DNA from 2 places in the Virgibacillus salidurans genome. Region 1 is predicted to be linked to the other one. Evidence: a T-box and tRNA genes for the amino acid it is inferred to sense, from the RefSeq annotation. Region 1 holds a T-box; the other holds one or more tRNA genes.
The links. A T-box is a leader RNA that pairs with one kind of tRNA and senses whether it is charged. The one in region 1 lies ahead of KFZ58_RS11130 (valine--tRNA ligase), so its partner is inferred to be a tRNA-Val.
Positions count from the first base shown of each region.

Region 2: it encodes a tRNA-Val, which carries the amino acid that the T-box ahead of KFZ58_RS11130 (valine--tRNA ligase) is inferred to sense. The anticodon was not compared.

Region 1 is NZ_CP074373.1:2,144,520-2,152,019, forward strand. It holds gene KFZ58_RS11115 (bifunctional folylpolyglutamate synthase/dihydrofolate synthase) at 1-1,182, opposite strand, end outside; gene KFZ58_RS11120 (ATP-grasp domain-containing protein) at 1,240-2,127, shown strand; gene KFZ58_RS11125 (ATP-grasp domain-containing protein) at 2,137-3,009, shown strand; gene KFZ58_RS11130 (valine--tRNA ligase) at 3,025-5,670, opposite strand; T-box leader at 5,720-5,947, opposite strand; gene KFZ58_RS11135 (YszA family small membrane protein) at 6,086-6,274, shown strand; gene KFZ58_RS11140 (protein kinase family protein) at 6,271-7,275, opposite strand; gene spoVID (stage VI sporulation protein D) at 7,341-7,500, opposite strand, start outside.
Region 2 is NZ_CP074373.1:1,379,442-1,386,941, forward strand. It holds gene KFZ58_RS07230 (ABC transporter ATP-binding protein) at 1-109, opposite strand, end outside; gene KFZ58_RS07235 (ABC transporter ATP-binding protein) at 99-1,781, opposite strand; tRNA gene KFZ58_RS07240 (tRNA-Val) at 2,084-2,155, shown strand; gene KFZ58_RS07245 (SDR family NAD(P)-dependent oxidoreductase) at 2,325-3,095, shown strand; gene KFZ58_RS07250 (hypothetical protein) at 3,463-3,621, shown strand; gene KFZ58_RS07255 (metal-dependent hydrolase) at 3,686-4,312, opposite strand; gene KFZ58_RS07260 (YjzC family protein) at 4,516-4,728, shown strand; gene KFZ58_RS07265 (fructose bisphosphate aldolase) at 5,128-6,015, opposite strand; gene KFZ58_RS07270 (ABC transporter ATP-binding protein) at 6,343-7,287, shown strand; gene KFZ58_RS07275 (ABC transporter permease) at 7,289-7,500, shown strand, end outside.

The sequences.
Region 1 (7,500 bases):
CTCTTCCCAATCATTGCAGATTTTTTTTTCAACTGCTTTTGTTGCTTGATACAACGCGTCAGCTTGTGCTGCGCGTGGATGATCAAATGAAGTTAGCGTTATAGAAGAAAAATGAGTACTAAGCTGGTTTAGCATTGTTTCAAGTTCTTTGTCTTTAAAAGCAGCAAATAAAAGATGTCGCTCTTTAGCCTGATAATTTTCCTCCACCGTTTCGATAAAGCCCTGTATTCCTGCTGGATTATGTGCACCATCAATTATAATTACAGGATCACGCTGAATTACCTCAAACCTTCCGGGAACCTGTGTATTCTCTATTGCTATTGTCGCACGTTTCAAGTCCAATACGTACCCGAGATCATTTAATTGTATCAACGCCATATATGCAATTGACGCGTTTTTAATTTGATGTTCTCCTTGCATTCGAATGGCAATACTAGCGCTATAATCATTGTCTCTATGCCATGAAAATTTCTGTATAGCCTGATTTTTTTCCGGATCTGTATAGCTGAAATCCCTTCCCAACTGATAAAATTGTGACTCGTGCAATCGTGCTTCTTTTTCAATGACATGCAATGCTTCCTTATCCATATGACCACTAATAACTGGGGCGTGTTTTTTTATAATTCCAGCTTTTTGATATGCAATTTCTGCTGTTGTATCGCCTAAAAAAGCAGTATGATCTCTTGCAACATTTGTTATAATGGAGAGAATGGGAGAGAATACATTGGTTGTGTCCCCGCGTCCGCCCATCCCTGCTTCGATAAGAGCAATATCCGTGTTGTTTGAAAAATACATGAATGCAAGTACTGTAATAATTTCAAATTCTGTTGGAGCTTGAGATTGGCGATCTAACTGCATAATGGCAGGATGTATAGCGTTCAATAATTCTAGAAAAGTTTTTTCAGGTATATTACTGTCATTCAAAACGATATGACCGGTCACTCCTGTCATGCTAGGTGAAGTGAATACACCAACTTGATAGCCCTCTGCTTTTAGGGCATCTTTTAGAAATTGGATGGTCGAACCTTTACCATTGGTTCCGGCAACATGAATGGCCCGCATACGCTTCTCAGGGTTATTTACTAACGAAAGTAATGCTTTAACTCGATCTAACCCTGGTTTCATACCTAGTGATTTCCTACTTGCAATAAAAGCTTCAACCTGCTCAAAGTTTTCAAACATATGTACACCCACTTTTACATCAATTACTAAATAGTATAGCAGAAAGGACGTTCTCAGGTGAATTTACAAGGATGGATTATATATAACGGGAATTTACCCGGTAATAAATTTTTAGATTTTGCTAAATGTATACAAGGTGCTGCAGCAAGGAAGGGCAGCCAAGCAACGATTTATAAAAACAATGAACTGCTTTCTTATCTAGGCACCGGTGAAACCAGTCTGCTACACCAACAAGGACAGACATTGCCTGATTATGTTGTTTTTGCTGATAAGGATATCTATTTGGCAAAACAACTGGAATCTCTGGGAGTTCGTGTATTTAACAGTGCAGTGGCAATTCAGCGCAGTGATGATAAGATTGATTCCTATCAGCATTTAGCCAGTAAAAAATTGCCAATTCCCAAAACGATTATTGCACCAAAGATTTTCTCTAACGCAACATTAGATACAAGCAGTATAAAACCTGCAATTAATACGCTGGGATTTCCAATGATTGTAAAAGAAGCTTTCGGTTCTTTTGGCCAGCAGGTTTATTTAGTACATACCAAAGAAGAATTACAAACAAAAGTTCAGGTCTTACAGGGCAAAGCCTTTCTATTTCAAGAATTTATTGCCTCAAGCTATGGAAAAGATATGCGCCTGCATGTTGTCGGAGATAAAGTTGTAGCTGCGATGAAGCGACATGCAGCTGATGATTTCCGTTCAAACGTTTCCGCTGGTGGAACGATGGAAGCATACCACCCAACTGATCAGGAAAAGAAACTAGCCATTGCAGCCACGAAAGCAATAGGAGCTGATTTTGCTGGAGTGGATCTGTTATACGGACCTGATCAATCCGCCTTAATCTGTGAGATAAACTCCAATGCGCATATTCGAAATATGTATGACTGTACCGGGATAAATGTGGCTGATTATATTATGAACTATATTCTAAAGAAGAATTGAGGTGCTTACATGCATGCATGGTTAATTTACAGCAGGAAAGACGTTGATCAAAACAGCGCTTATATTGATTGGTTTATCAAAGAAGCTGCGTATCAGCATATATCACTTGAATTAGTCCTCCGGGAAGAAATAACGATTGGTGTACAGGATCATCAACGAATCATTAAACGAAATGGAAAAACCGTCTCTAAACCAGCCTTTGCCATTGTACGCACCATTGAACCGTTATTAAATTTACACCTGGAAACTTGTGGTCTCACCGTTTTTAATTCAGCTGATGTATCTCGCGTCAGTAACGATAAAGCATTAACCCACCATCATATGATAGATCTTGATGTTCCGATGGTTGATACGTTTTTTTTCAAAAAAGATGTAATACCGAATTCACCGCCTATTCCCTATCCGTTAGTCATAAAAGAAGCAGCTGGCAGGGGTGGAAATCAGGTTTATTATATAGAAAGTGAACAAGTGTGGCTCGATTGTATGTCAACCATACGTGGTGATTACGTTATCCAGTCATCTCACGTACAGCTGGGGAAGGATCTACGCGTGTTTGTGGTGGGAAAAGAAATTATTGGTGCGATCTTGCGGGAAAATAGCCAGGATTTCCGGGCCAATTTTAAACTTGGTGGCTCCGCCCGGTTGTATGAACTTCAAGAGGAGGAACTGGCTATAATAAACAAAATTATAAGTCAATTTAATTTTGATATGGTAGGTATAGACTTTTTAATCGGCTTAAATGGAGAATTACTCTTTAATGAAATAGAAGATGTGGTAGGATCAAGAACATTGAGTGCAGTTAGTAATGCAAATATTTTAGAAAAATATGTAGCCCATATAAAATCAGAAATGAATAAGCGGAATTCCAGGAAGCTAACCTGAAGTTCCGCTTATTTTCTAACCTTTTAACTCTTCCAATCGAGTTTTCACTTTTGCTTGCTTTTCCAAATAATCCTGTTCTTTTTGTTTTTCTTCATCGACAACTGCTTGTGGCGCTTTTTTCACAAAGCCTTCGTTTGCTAACTTTTTCTGAACACGCTCAACCTCTTTATTCCATTTATCCAATTCCTTTTCCAGCCGCTTTATTTCTTTGTCAAAATCAATTAATCCTTCAAGTGGGAGGTAAATTTCAGCCCCTGTTACGACAGCTGACATCGCTTGCTCCGGTACATCCAATTGACTTGAAATAATCAATTCACTTGGATTACAAAATCGCTCCAAGTATTCCCGGTTACTCTCCAGTTCCGTAACAATGGTGTTATCCTCTGCTTGTATGAGCAGCTTCACTTGTTTGGACATCGGTGTATCTACTTCTGCTCGGATATTACGTACAGATTTAATAATTGATACCAGTCGTTTCATTTCTTGGGACGACACCTCATCATGGAATTCGCTTCGTACTTCAGGCCACGGAGCAATAGCAATTGATTCTCCAAAACGCGGCAGCTGCTGCCAGATTTCTTCTGTAATGAATGGCATAAATGGATGCAGCATGCGCATAGTGTGATCCAGTACATAGGCCAAGACGGATCGAGTTGTATTTTTCTTCTCTTCGTCTTCTCCGTACAATGGCAATTTTGCCATTTCAATATACCAGTCACATAACTCATCCCAGATGAAATTGTATAGATGACGGCCTGCTTCACCAAATTCGTATTTGTTCGTGTTTTTTGTAACATGATCAATCGTCTCATTCAACCTAGTTAGGATCCATTTATCAGCCAAGGATTTTTCCCCGGATAAATCGATATCTTCATAAGTGAATTCTTCCATATTCATCAATGAAAAACGGGAAGCATTCCATACTTTATTGGCAAAATTCCATGTGGATTCTACTTTTTCCCAATGAAAACGTAGATCCTGTCCGGGTGTAGATCCAGTTAATAAGAAGTAACGAAGCGAATCTGCACCATACTTCTCAACAACATCCATTGGATCAACACCATTGCCCAGTGATTTACTCATTTTTCGTCCTTCAGAATCACGAATTAATCCATGGATGAGCACATCTTTAAACGGTCTCTGGTCCGTAAATTCCTTCGATTGAAAAATCATCCGAGCTACCCAGAAGAAAATAATATCATATCCGGTTACCAGTACATCTGTTGGAAAATAGCGTTTGAAATCTGCTGCATTTTCGTCTGGCCAACCCATCGTTGAAAAAGGCCATAGCGCTGAAGAGAACCACGTATCTAGAACATCTTCATCCTGCTCCCAGTTTTCAATATCTGCCGGCGCTTCTTTCCCAACATATATTTCTTTCGTTTCTTTATGATACCATGCAGGGATACGATGCCCCCACCAAAGCTGACGGGAGATTACCCAGTCGCGAATATTCTCCATCCAATGTAAATACGTTCCCTCAAAACGCTCCGGTACGAAATTTACTTTTTCTTCCTTTGATTGCAGTGCCATTGCTGCATCAGCCAGTGGCTGCATATCTACAAACCATTGTGTTGAAAGGTAAGGTTCAACAACGGCACCGCTTCGCTCGGAATGCCCAACCTGATGCGTGCGATCTTCTATATTAAACAGTACACCCTGGTCTTGAAGATCTTTGACAATCTGTTTACGGCAATCAAAGCGATCAAGATTTTCGTATTTGCCAGTATTTTCATTCATCGAACCATCCTCATGCATAACAAGTACGCGTTCCAAGTCATGGCGATTACCAACTTCAAAGTCATTTGGATCATGTGCTGGGGTTATTTTAACCGCACCGGAGCCTAATTCCATATCAACATATTCATCCGCTACAATTTCTATTTCACGCCCTACAATCGGTAAAATAACCGTTTTGCCGATTAAATGTGTGTAGCGCTCGTCCTTAGGGTGAACGGCCACTGCTGTATCACCAAGCATGGTTTCCGGTCTTGTTGTCGCAATTTCAATCGTTTCATCACTATCTTTTATCGGATAGCGCATATGATAAAATTTACCCTCAACCTCTTCGTAAATGACTTCAATATCCGAAAGGGCAGTTCGCGTCTTGGGATCCCAGTTAATAATATATTCCCCTCGATAGATAAGCCCCTTTTCGTATAATGTTACAAAAACCTCTTTTACCGCATTCGACAAGCCATCATCAAGTGTAAATCTTTCCCGTGAATAATCCAGTCCAAGTCCAAGACTCTCCCACTGTGAACGGATGAAGTCAGCATATTCCTCTTTCCATTCCCAGGCTGTCTCCATAAACTTTTCCCGTCCTAATTCATAGCGGTTTTTTCCTTGCTCTTTTAGCTTTGCTTCTACTTTGGCTTGTGTAGCAATTCCGGCATGATCCATCCCTGGCAGCCATAATACATCATATCCCTGCATCCGTTTCATTCGGGAAATGGTATCCTGCATTGTCATATCCCATGCATGCCCCAAATGCAATCTTCCAGTTACATTGGGTGGTGGTATAACAATTGTAAATGGTTCCTTTTCCGGGTCGCCAGTTGCTTCAAAATATTTTCCTTTCAACCAAAATTGATACCGATCTTTTTCAACTGCCTTTGGATAATACTTGGAAGGCAGTGAATTTTTTTGCTCTTCATCCATAAAAAACGCCTCCTACTTTTCCTATAAATAAAAAACCCTCTCCATCCTAAAAAAGGACGAAAAGGGTTTATTCCGTGGTACCACCTTTGTTTACAAATCATCATAAATTTGTACACTTCATTGATTGATAACGGCAAATTACCGGCAATCTCCTACTTATCGTTCAGAGATGCTGCATCAAGGGCGACCTTCCAAAATATCGTTTCCGGGAACTTCTCAGCATCCATTCCCTCTCTGTGGGTGATTATTTTGTACGCTTCCCTCTCACTGCACTTTCATATTAATGTTTATTTTATCCATAAGGAACCATTTCGTCAACTATTACTCATGATTTTTGCACAAAACCGGTCCCTATATACATATTATATAAGATAAAAACCATGATGTGAATCTGCTAACAAAGAGGTGATTTAAATTGGCGCGTTTTTATCGTTATAAACTACCACCATGGGCAAGGCATTGTATTATCGTTATAGAAAAAGTAACATTACCCATTTTAATCTTTCAATTGATCCGGACATTATTTTTCCCCACAACATTAGATGTATTTTTATTGGGGCTTTTAGTCGGTTTGTTTATTGCATTTTACTTGGAATGGATTTAACTTTCAAGGTCATCCAGGATAGAAGTTTCATATTCAGTCTCCACAAAACTAGAGAATTGTAGGCCAAATAGTAGCTGCCGATGGGCATGCTGTAATTTTCTCACACGATTCACCATCGTATCCGTAGAAGGGTCTCCGACATATTGCTGTACAATTTTTAGATAATTGGTTGGGTTTAATAAATAAATGATAAGCAGATGCCACTCATTTTGATTCAACTCATTTTCATGGTTATATGTCGAGAACTGCTCCATGAGTGCCACGCGTGGTCGATCATAATGACTTACTTCTTGTTTAAAAAAAGCTGCTAGATCCATAACAGCATTTTCGTAATAGGCATTTTCCCAATTAATTACATGTCCCCCTAGCGTGTGAGAGAATCTTAAATTACCGTGGCATAAACTAAAATTCCAGGTTGTCTCTTCTTCCTGTTCATCTATAAGCTGCTCAATCCGTTTTGTGATTTCCTTTAATGCAAATTCCAAATCGCGATAATGTGTACAGACCAATAACTCGAATGGTGACATAAATCTATTTTTCTCAAACTGCTCCACAAATGCGAGAAATTCTTTCGATGTATGTTCGCAAAATGCTTTATATGTAGTGAATTCATGAATCAATCTTTCTGTTGAAATCGATTGTGTCTGCTTTGTTTTGGCATGCACAGTACCCATATTTTTATAAAGGTGCTCAATTAACTGGCTATTCTTCTCCGTATTGGGAGTTTCTATCCAGGGGGTTAAATAGAAGATGGTTTGATCCATTTCCATGTAAAGATTCCCGTTTTTCGTCAAATATACCGGCAAGATGGTAGATATATTTTTAGAAAACGCCGTATGGTATACATTTTCAAAATCTACCAATGATTCCTTGGATAATAAACTCATTTTCAGCGCGTACTCCCTTTGTCCATCACTCACTCGAAATAATCTCTCTGTTACTTCTTCTATCGCTAAAGGATATACAGTATAGGAGTTTAACACTTTTTTAAGCACTTCCATTTTCATTCACCACCTGGACTAGAAATTAGGGTACCCCTTGAAACATTAAATCAAGGGGTATGATTTTATTTCCTATTATATGGGATATACAGCAATTGTCCTTCTGATACTGTATATTCATCGTCTAGTTGATTCTGTTTTATTAATTGTAATGCAGAAATCTGGTAACGCTCTGCGATTGTTTCTATCGTATCTTTATCCTGCACGATGCAAAGTTTCATTTTT
Region 2 (7,500 bases), 770 kb from region 1:
GCTTGATGGTTCCACTCACGTCTTTCGCTTTTCGTTGATTATCTGTCGTAACATCGTCTAATGAAACTTTTTTATATTGAAAAGGGGCTTTTAATGGATTACTTGACATTGGCATACTCCTTTCCAAATTGTGACTCCACAATTTTGCGATAGAGGTCGGATTGTTTCATTAATTCCTCATGGGAGCCGATGTTGAGAACTTCCCCGTCATCTAGTAGTAAAATGCGGTCTGCGCTCCTTGCTGTAGATACTTTTTGCGTAACGATTAATGTCGTGCACTGATAAGGCTGGATAGCTTCAAGCAGCCGTGATTCTGTGGCTAGATCCAGTGCACTCGTACTATCATCAAGCATTAAAATTTTTGGATTACGGATGAGCGCACGGGCAATGGAAATACGCTGTTTTTGCCCACCGGATAAGTTAACCCCTTTTTGACCGACTCTTGTTTCATATTGATCAGGTAGCTCCATAATCGTTTCATGAATCTGCGCATCTTTTGCAGAACGGATGATGTCCTGAAATGTAGCATCCTTTTTACCCCATGCAATATTATCCTTGATTGTCCCGGTAAAAAGAAGCGGGCTTTGTGGGACATAACCAATACTGCCGCGAAGTTTATCTAATAGATAGGAAGAAATTCGCTTCCCATCAATAAAAATTTCCCCACTGTCTAAATCATAAAGTCGGGGCAGAAGCTGAAACAAGGATGTTTTTCCAGATCCTGTGGCCCCAATAATGGCAAGTTTTTCACCTGGGTGTAGCGTGAATGAGATATCTGTTAAAGTCCCCTCATCTGCCCCCGGGTAGCTGAAGGATACATGCTGATACTCCACTTTGCCGTCCGTAACGGCTCGTCTTTGATCTATATCTTGTTGATCCTGCAGGTCCACATCCAATGTAAACACCTCATCCAAACGTCCGGCCGAGGCTTTTGTGCGTGATAATGCCATAATGATAAAGGAAAACATGGAGATGGACATGGATACACGCAATGCGTAGTTGACAATTGTCACAACCTCACCAACAGAAGTTTGGCCGGCGAACGCTTGTGCATTTCCAAACCAGATGATGAAAATAAGGCTTAGGTTCATAACAAACAACAATACAGGCATGGAAGCTTCAACAAATCGAAAGGTTGTTTTGGTTGTGTTTGCCAAATCGCTGTTTGCCTTAATAAACCGATTCTCCTCAAATCCGCGCCTGACAAATGCTTTAATCAACCGCATCCCGGCAAGGTTCTCCTGCATAACGCGATTCACATTATCCACATTACCTTGTACCTTCTTAAACATTTTACCAGCGAATTTAAGTACCCATAAAAGAAACAGAATAAGAAGCGGTACGGTAACTAGAAAGACCACTGCAAGTTTGGCATTTACAATAAATGCCATCACAACCCCACCCAATACAAGTAAAGGTGCCTTTGCCATAATGCGTAGAGCCATAAATAAGGTATTTTGAATTTGCCGCACGTCATTCGTAAACCTTGTCACAAGCGCGGAAGTTGGATATTGATTCAGGTTTCGGAAAGAAAAGTCTTGAATCTTTTCAAACAATTTCTGTCGGATATCATAGCCAAAAGCAAAACTTACATGGGCCGAATAAAACGAATTAAAAATTCCAGCTATTAAAGCAATAAATGCGAGACCGATCATAATTGCGCCCCACATAAGAATATTATTTAAATCCTGATTCATCACACCTTGATTAATCATTAATCCGAGGAAAAGGGGAAGTAGTAATTCCACTGCAAGTTCCACAAGCATTAATGTATAAGCCATGATGATCGGAAGTTTATAGGCTTTCAAATGAGATAAAGTCTTCACAAGTAACCTCCATCAAAGTTAAGCAATTTTTCACCATTATAATTGGTAAACAGGATTTTTTCCAGTTTTTATTTCGAGGGACGAAGTGTTTTTATGGGTGCGGGAGAATGAAAAGAGGGGGACGCTGATAAAAATATGTTATCTCGAGATATAAGCGAGGAATTTTTTTATTGACAGAAATTGTTTCATTATATATAGTAAATAGTGTTGATAGTTTCATATTCCGATTCCGTAGCTTAGGGAATTCTATATTCTATGAGCCGTTAGTTCAGCGGGAGAATACTTGCTTGACAGGCAAGGGGTCACTGGTTCAAATCCAGTACGGCTCATTTTATTTTAACGAAAAACACTCTATTTTTCTGTATAAACTTACAGATGAATGGGGTGTTTTTGCGTTCATAAACATATCGATAGAATCAAAAATATTGATTAATTAGAACTAGGCCCATATAATTAAATTGTAGACAATATTTGACAACAAAGAAGGGGCGATGAAAAATGACATTTCCTGTACTAGAAGACAAAGTAGCAATTGTAACAGGCGCAGCAATGGGAATGGGCCTTGCAACTGCCAAACTTTTTGCAGATGCTAAAGCAAAAGTGGTTATTGCAGATTTAAATGAAGAAAAAGGACAAGCAGCTGTTTCTGAAATTGAAGAAAATGGAGGAACGGCATTTTTTGTTAAAGTTGATATTTCTAAATCAGACCAAGTACAAAACCTAATTAATGCTACGGTTGAAAAATATGGCCGTCTTGATGTAGCTGTTAATAATGCTGCTTTAACTCCAGATGATAAGCCAGCAGCAGAGTTTGATGAAGATTATTGGGATAAGCTAATGTCAATTGACCTCAAAGGAACAGCATTATCTATGAAATATGAACTACAACAGATGATTAAGCAAGGTGACGGTGGATCTATCATTAACATTTCATCAGTAAGCGGATTCCGTCCTCAGCCAGATAATATTGCTTATGTTGCAGCTAAACACGGTGTAGTAGGAATGACCAAGGTTGCTGCGCTGGAAAATGGTGACAAAAATATTCGTGTGAATTCTGTAGCTCCAGGTGCGATCGATACACCAATGCTTCGTGGAGCTTTGGAGCAGTTCGGGTATACTGCAGAAGAATACGCACCACAGCTTAGTCTGTTAAATCGATTTGGAAAAGCTGAAGAAATTGCAGAGGCAAGCCTATGGTTAGCTTCCGATCAGTCCTCTTATATCACTGGAACAACTATACATGCTGATGCTGGATACACAAGTCGTTAAGCGTTAGCTAATGATGAAACAGCTCATTTTTCTGTGCTATTCACAGAAGAATGGGCTGTTTTTATATCTCCACTTGATAAATGGGTCTATCTCGGAGGACGGTTTTGTCGATACTTTTTATCGTCTTTCATGGCGTTCAACTCTTCTTTGTTCTTATTTTTTGTCTTTTCTTTTTTTCCTTTTGGCATATGAAACCCTCTTTTCTTTGTTGATTAGCTTTGCAATTAAACGTTCCTTTATATTTTGAACGAATCTGCTGAAAAAATGCATACAGCCAACTTACATTAGTAATGATTGAACAAATAAGAATCTTGGTTATGGATACACTAAAATTGATGAAGGAAACAATTTATAGGAGGTTCTTTTCATGTCCGAACAAAACAAAAATCGTAATAAAGATAAGGGCAATCAAAGAAATGTCATTAAATATGATACTTCACCAAAAAACGAGAAAAACGACGCAGAGTTTGCAGGCGACAGTGAGTTTCTTAATTTAGATAATAAAAGAAATAAAAGAAAACGATAAATAGATGAAGCTGTAGCGCGTTTCCAGAGGCAATGCGCTACAGTGTCTTGCTTCTGCTCGTTTTCTAGAATTCCTTTGAAGAAACAGGCAAAAATAGCTTAATTCCTCGTTTACTAAACGGAAGCAGTTTACTGTCCGCAATTAAATGACTGATATAGCCTGCCAGGCAGGTGTAGAAAATGCCATTAATGCCGAGGGACACTTCCAATTCAGAAACAATGATTCCGAAGAAAATAACACCAACTATCGAATGGGTATAGCTGCGATGCGAAACGAAAGACGCGATTAAAATATAAATTCCAAATAGCATCATCCAGGTTTCCTGTAAGGAGGATCCTCCTGCAATGACCCCGATTCCTGTGATGGTTAACATATGCTTTTGCTTGATGGATGAGGATAAGATAATCATTCCCAGGCCGATACCGATTCCCAAGTACCTATCAGTACTGGCTCCCTCGTAAAAACTATATAAAACCATCAGAATCCCGATCAACAATGCAACAGTTTGAATCACCTTATGGGATAGCGTGATTTTGTCCCGAAGCTTCCCATCAATGTCGAGGTCGGGAATTAATCCTGAAACTCCTCCAAGTCCAACGAAAAGGAGTGTTGTTGAAGGTGTGGCATGAAAAGTGTTCGCTACGATAAATCCTGTTGCTGCTCCAATTGCCGCATGTCCTGTACCATTCACGTTTAATTCCACCTCTTTTAAAAAATTTATAGTATGTGCAAACGCACTGTTTTATTTTACAACAAAATATGCGTTCTGTTTAGAGGTGATTTGGAATTTATTGTATCTCGTTTTGCAAATGTTGATTATACTCCATCTTCATCCTCTCTTTTCCAGTTATAACTGATTGTATATAAGTCATAATAAGATAAAGGAGTGATTACATGGCTGAACAATCTCAATTTCGTGCTGGACAAAAAGCACCGAACAATGGAATTTATATTGAAAGTGGTGAAACAGGCAGTAATGTGAATGATCCGCAACAAGTAAAACTGGAAGCCGGTGAAAAATTTCCGGAGAACGCCAATCAGGATCGTGTATGGATTAATCAGCGGGACCTAAATAAACCTGGTGTTCAAGGGAGGAGTAATAACTAGTGGTTGGGCAACACCAATACTAGGTCCTTTATTTATACAATTTCTATTTAACATACCCCAAAACGACCTCCACTTTCGATTGTAGTAATGAAATATAGTTTCTAAACAATTTGTGTACTGTTTATCTACTATAACTACAATCGAAATTATTCAGGTTTTTGGGGTATTGCAATGTATGTTCAAATAATTTCAAGTTCGGTCTATTCGATACTTTTGATAACTTCTAATATTAGAAAATAAATAAATTTCTAAATATTTAAACAAATTATCTGTTTATTAAGGTGTTAAGGGGGAATTTGATTCTTATAAATAAAATGAAATAAAAAATAACGCATAGGTTAGCTGAAAAAAACAACTCCCCATATACGTTATTTCTATTCTTATGTGATTAAACAGGTTTTACGTAATTGAAGCATCGTAGATTTTCTTAACGGAATCTTTTAACAATGCATTGAATTCTTCATCTGATTGATTGGCATTTAAAGGTTCGGATAAAGCTCTTGAGAAGCTTGCGATCAGACCTTGATTTGCTGCTAATTTTTCATTTGCTTCTTCAAGTGGGTAACCACCGGAAAGTGCTACAACTCTTATAACTCTTGGATGCTCAATTAATTCTTTGTAGAAGTTATCTACGGTTGGAATGGAAATTTTTATCATTACATTTTCATTTTCACTTAATTTATCCAACTGCTTTACCATTTCATCTTTTAAGATTTCTTCGGATTTTTCTTTGTCTTTACTATTAATATCTACTTCTGGTTCGATAATTGGGACTAAGCCAGCAGCAAGAATTTGTTTACCTGTTTCAAATTGTTGGTCAACAACCTTTTTAATACCTTCAGGGTTTGCTTCTTTAATAACAGAACGCATTTTAGTACCAAAAATATTTCTTTCATTTGCTCTTTTTAACAATGCATCTAAGCCAGGGTTAGGCTTCATTAATTGAACGCCTTCAGCTTCTTCTGCCAGTCCTTTATCGACTTTTAAGAAAGGAACGATACCTTCTTTTTCCCATAAGTAATCTGCAGAAAAAAGGCCTTCAATTTTATTGTCCATTGTTTGTTCGAATAAAATAGCACCGAGAATAGAATCAGAACTGAAAGCAGGGGAGGTAATAATACGTGTTCTCATTTTATGAACGAGATCAAACATTTCCTCCTCAGTGGAATATGAATCTTCTGGAATGCCATATAGCGCTAAAGCTTTTGGTGTACTACCGCCACTTTGATCGAGTGCCGCGATAAATCCCTTACCATTTTTAATGAAGTCTAGTTGTTCGTCTTGCATTATTCCAACTCCTTATCTATTTTGTGAAAGTCAATGATTGATAAAAACCAAAACAAAAGTATCCTTTCGTACATATTGTACCAGTTGTTTGTTCAAAAGTAAAAAGAACCTATTGAATTTGGTGAGAAAAGTTATATATTGTCAGGTGTGTCAATAGCCGGTTAGGTAATTTTGAAATCAGCATAGATCAAACTATTTTGGTTGAAATAAGCTACATGAGAATCAGTAGCGCTTTCCCAAATATAAACCGTTACATTTGTAACTACCGACCCCAATAAGGGCTTGCTATAATAGTTTATATAACGAAGATGATTTGGAGGATATTATATGTTAATAGCAGAGATGAGCAACATTGTGAAGAGATATGGAAGCTCGAGGGTGCTTGATCATGTTGATATTGTCATTGAAGACGGTGAAATTCTAGGACTACTTGGACCGAACGGGGCAGGGAAAACAACGCTGATTCATGCTTTGGCAGGTTTGATTAAAATAGATTCAGGTGATATTAGCGTATTTGATAAAAAGCTACAACGGAACTTAAGCAGCATCAAGTCTAAAATAGGACTCGTGACGCAGGAAGTTACGGTATTTGAGGATTTGACAGCAAAAGAGAATCTGGAATTCTTTGGAGGGATATATGGTTTACGCGGTGCAGAATTAAAAAAACGTGTGCAAGATACACTCTCCTTTGTTGGACTAACTGAACGAGCTAAGCAGCTTCCGACTAAGTTCTCCGGGGGGATGAAGAGAAGATTGAATATAGCCTGTGCCTTGGTACATCAACCAAAGCTCCTCATTATGGATGAACCGACAGTCGGAATTGATCCTCAATCAAGAAATCATATTCTCGAATCCATCCGTAAGCTCCAGCAGCAGGGAACGACGATTCTTTATACAACGCATTATATAGAGGAAGTCCAGTCTATTGCTTCCAGAGTGGTGGTGATGGATCAAGGACACGTAATTGCAGAAGGAACCGTTGATGAGCTGGTAGAGAATATTCAATATGAAGAAAAAGTTCAATTGGAAGTGGAAGAGGGACCTGAGGAATTAGTAGAGCAGCTAGAGAAGATTAATGGAGTAAAACAGGTGATACGAGACGGGGATCAGTTTACGCTGATTTCACAAGCAGGATCAGGAAATCTGGATAGAGTACTAACGGTGGCTAAATCTTCCGGTGGTGTGAAGTCGATAAATGTGGAAAAACCTACCCTTGAAGATGTGTTCTTAACATTAACCGGAAAAACACTCCGTGATAGGGAGGATGATTAATATGTTTTTCAGATTAACCTGGTTTGCAGTAAAACGAATGCTCCGTGGCTATATTGGCCTTATCTTTCTGTTAGTGCTCCCGTTGGCTATTATTACGGTGAATGGCTTTGCGATGGGCGATATGGTAGTGGATGATAGTGGTCGTCGGGGGATCGATATTATAGCCGTTGGTATCGTGATTGGCTTTCAGCTTGTCGGTGGTTTTTATACAAT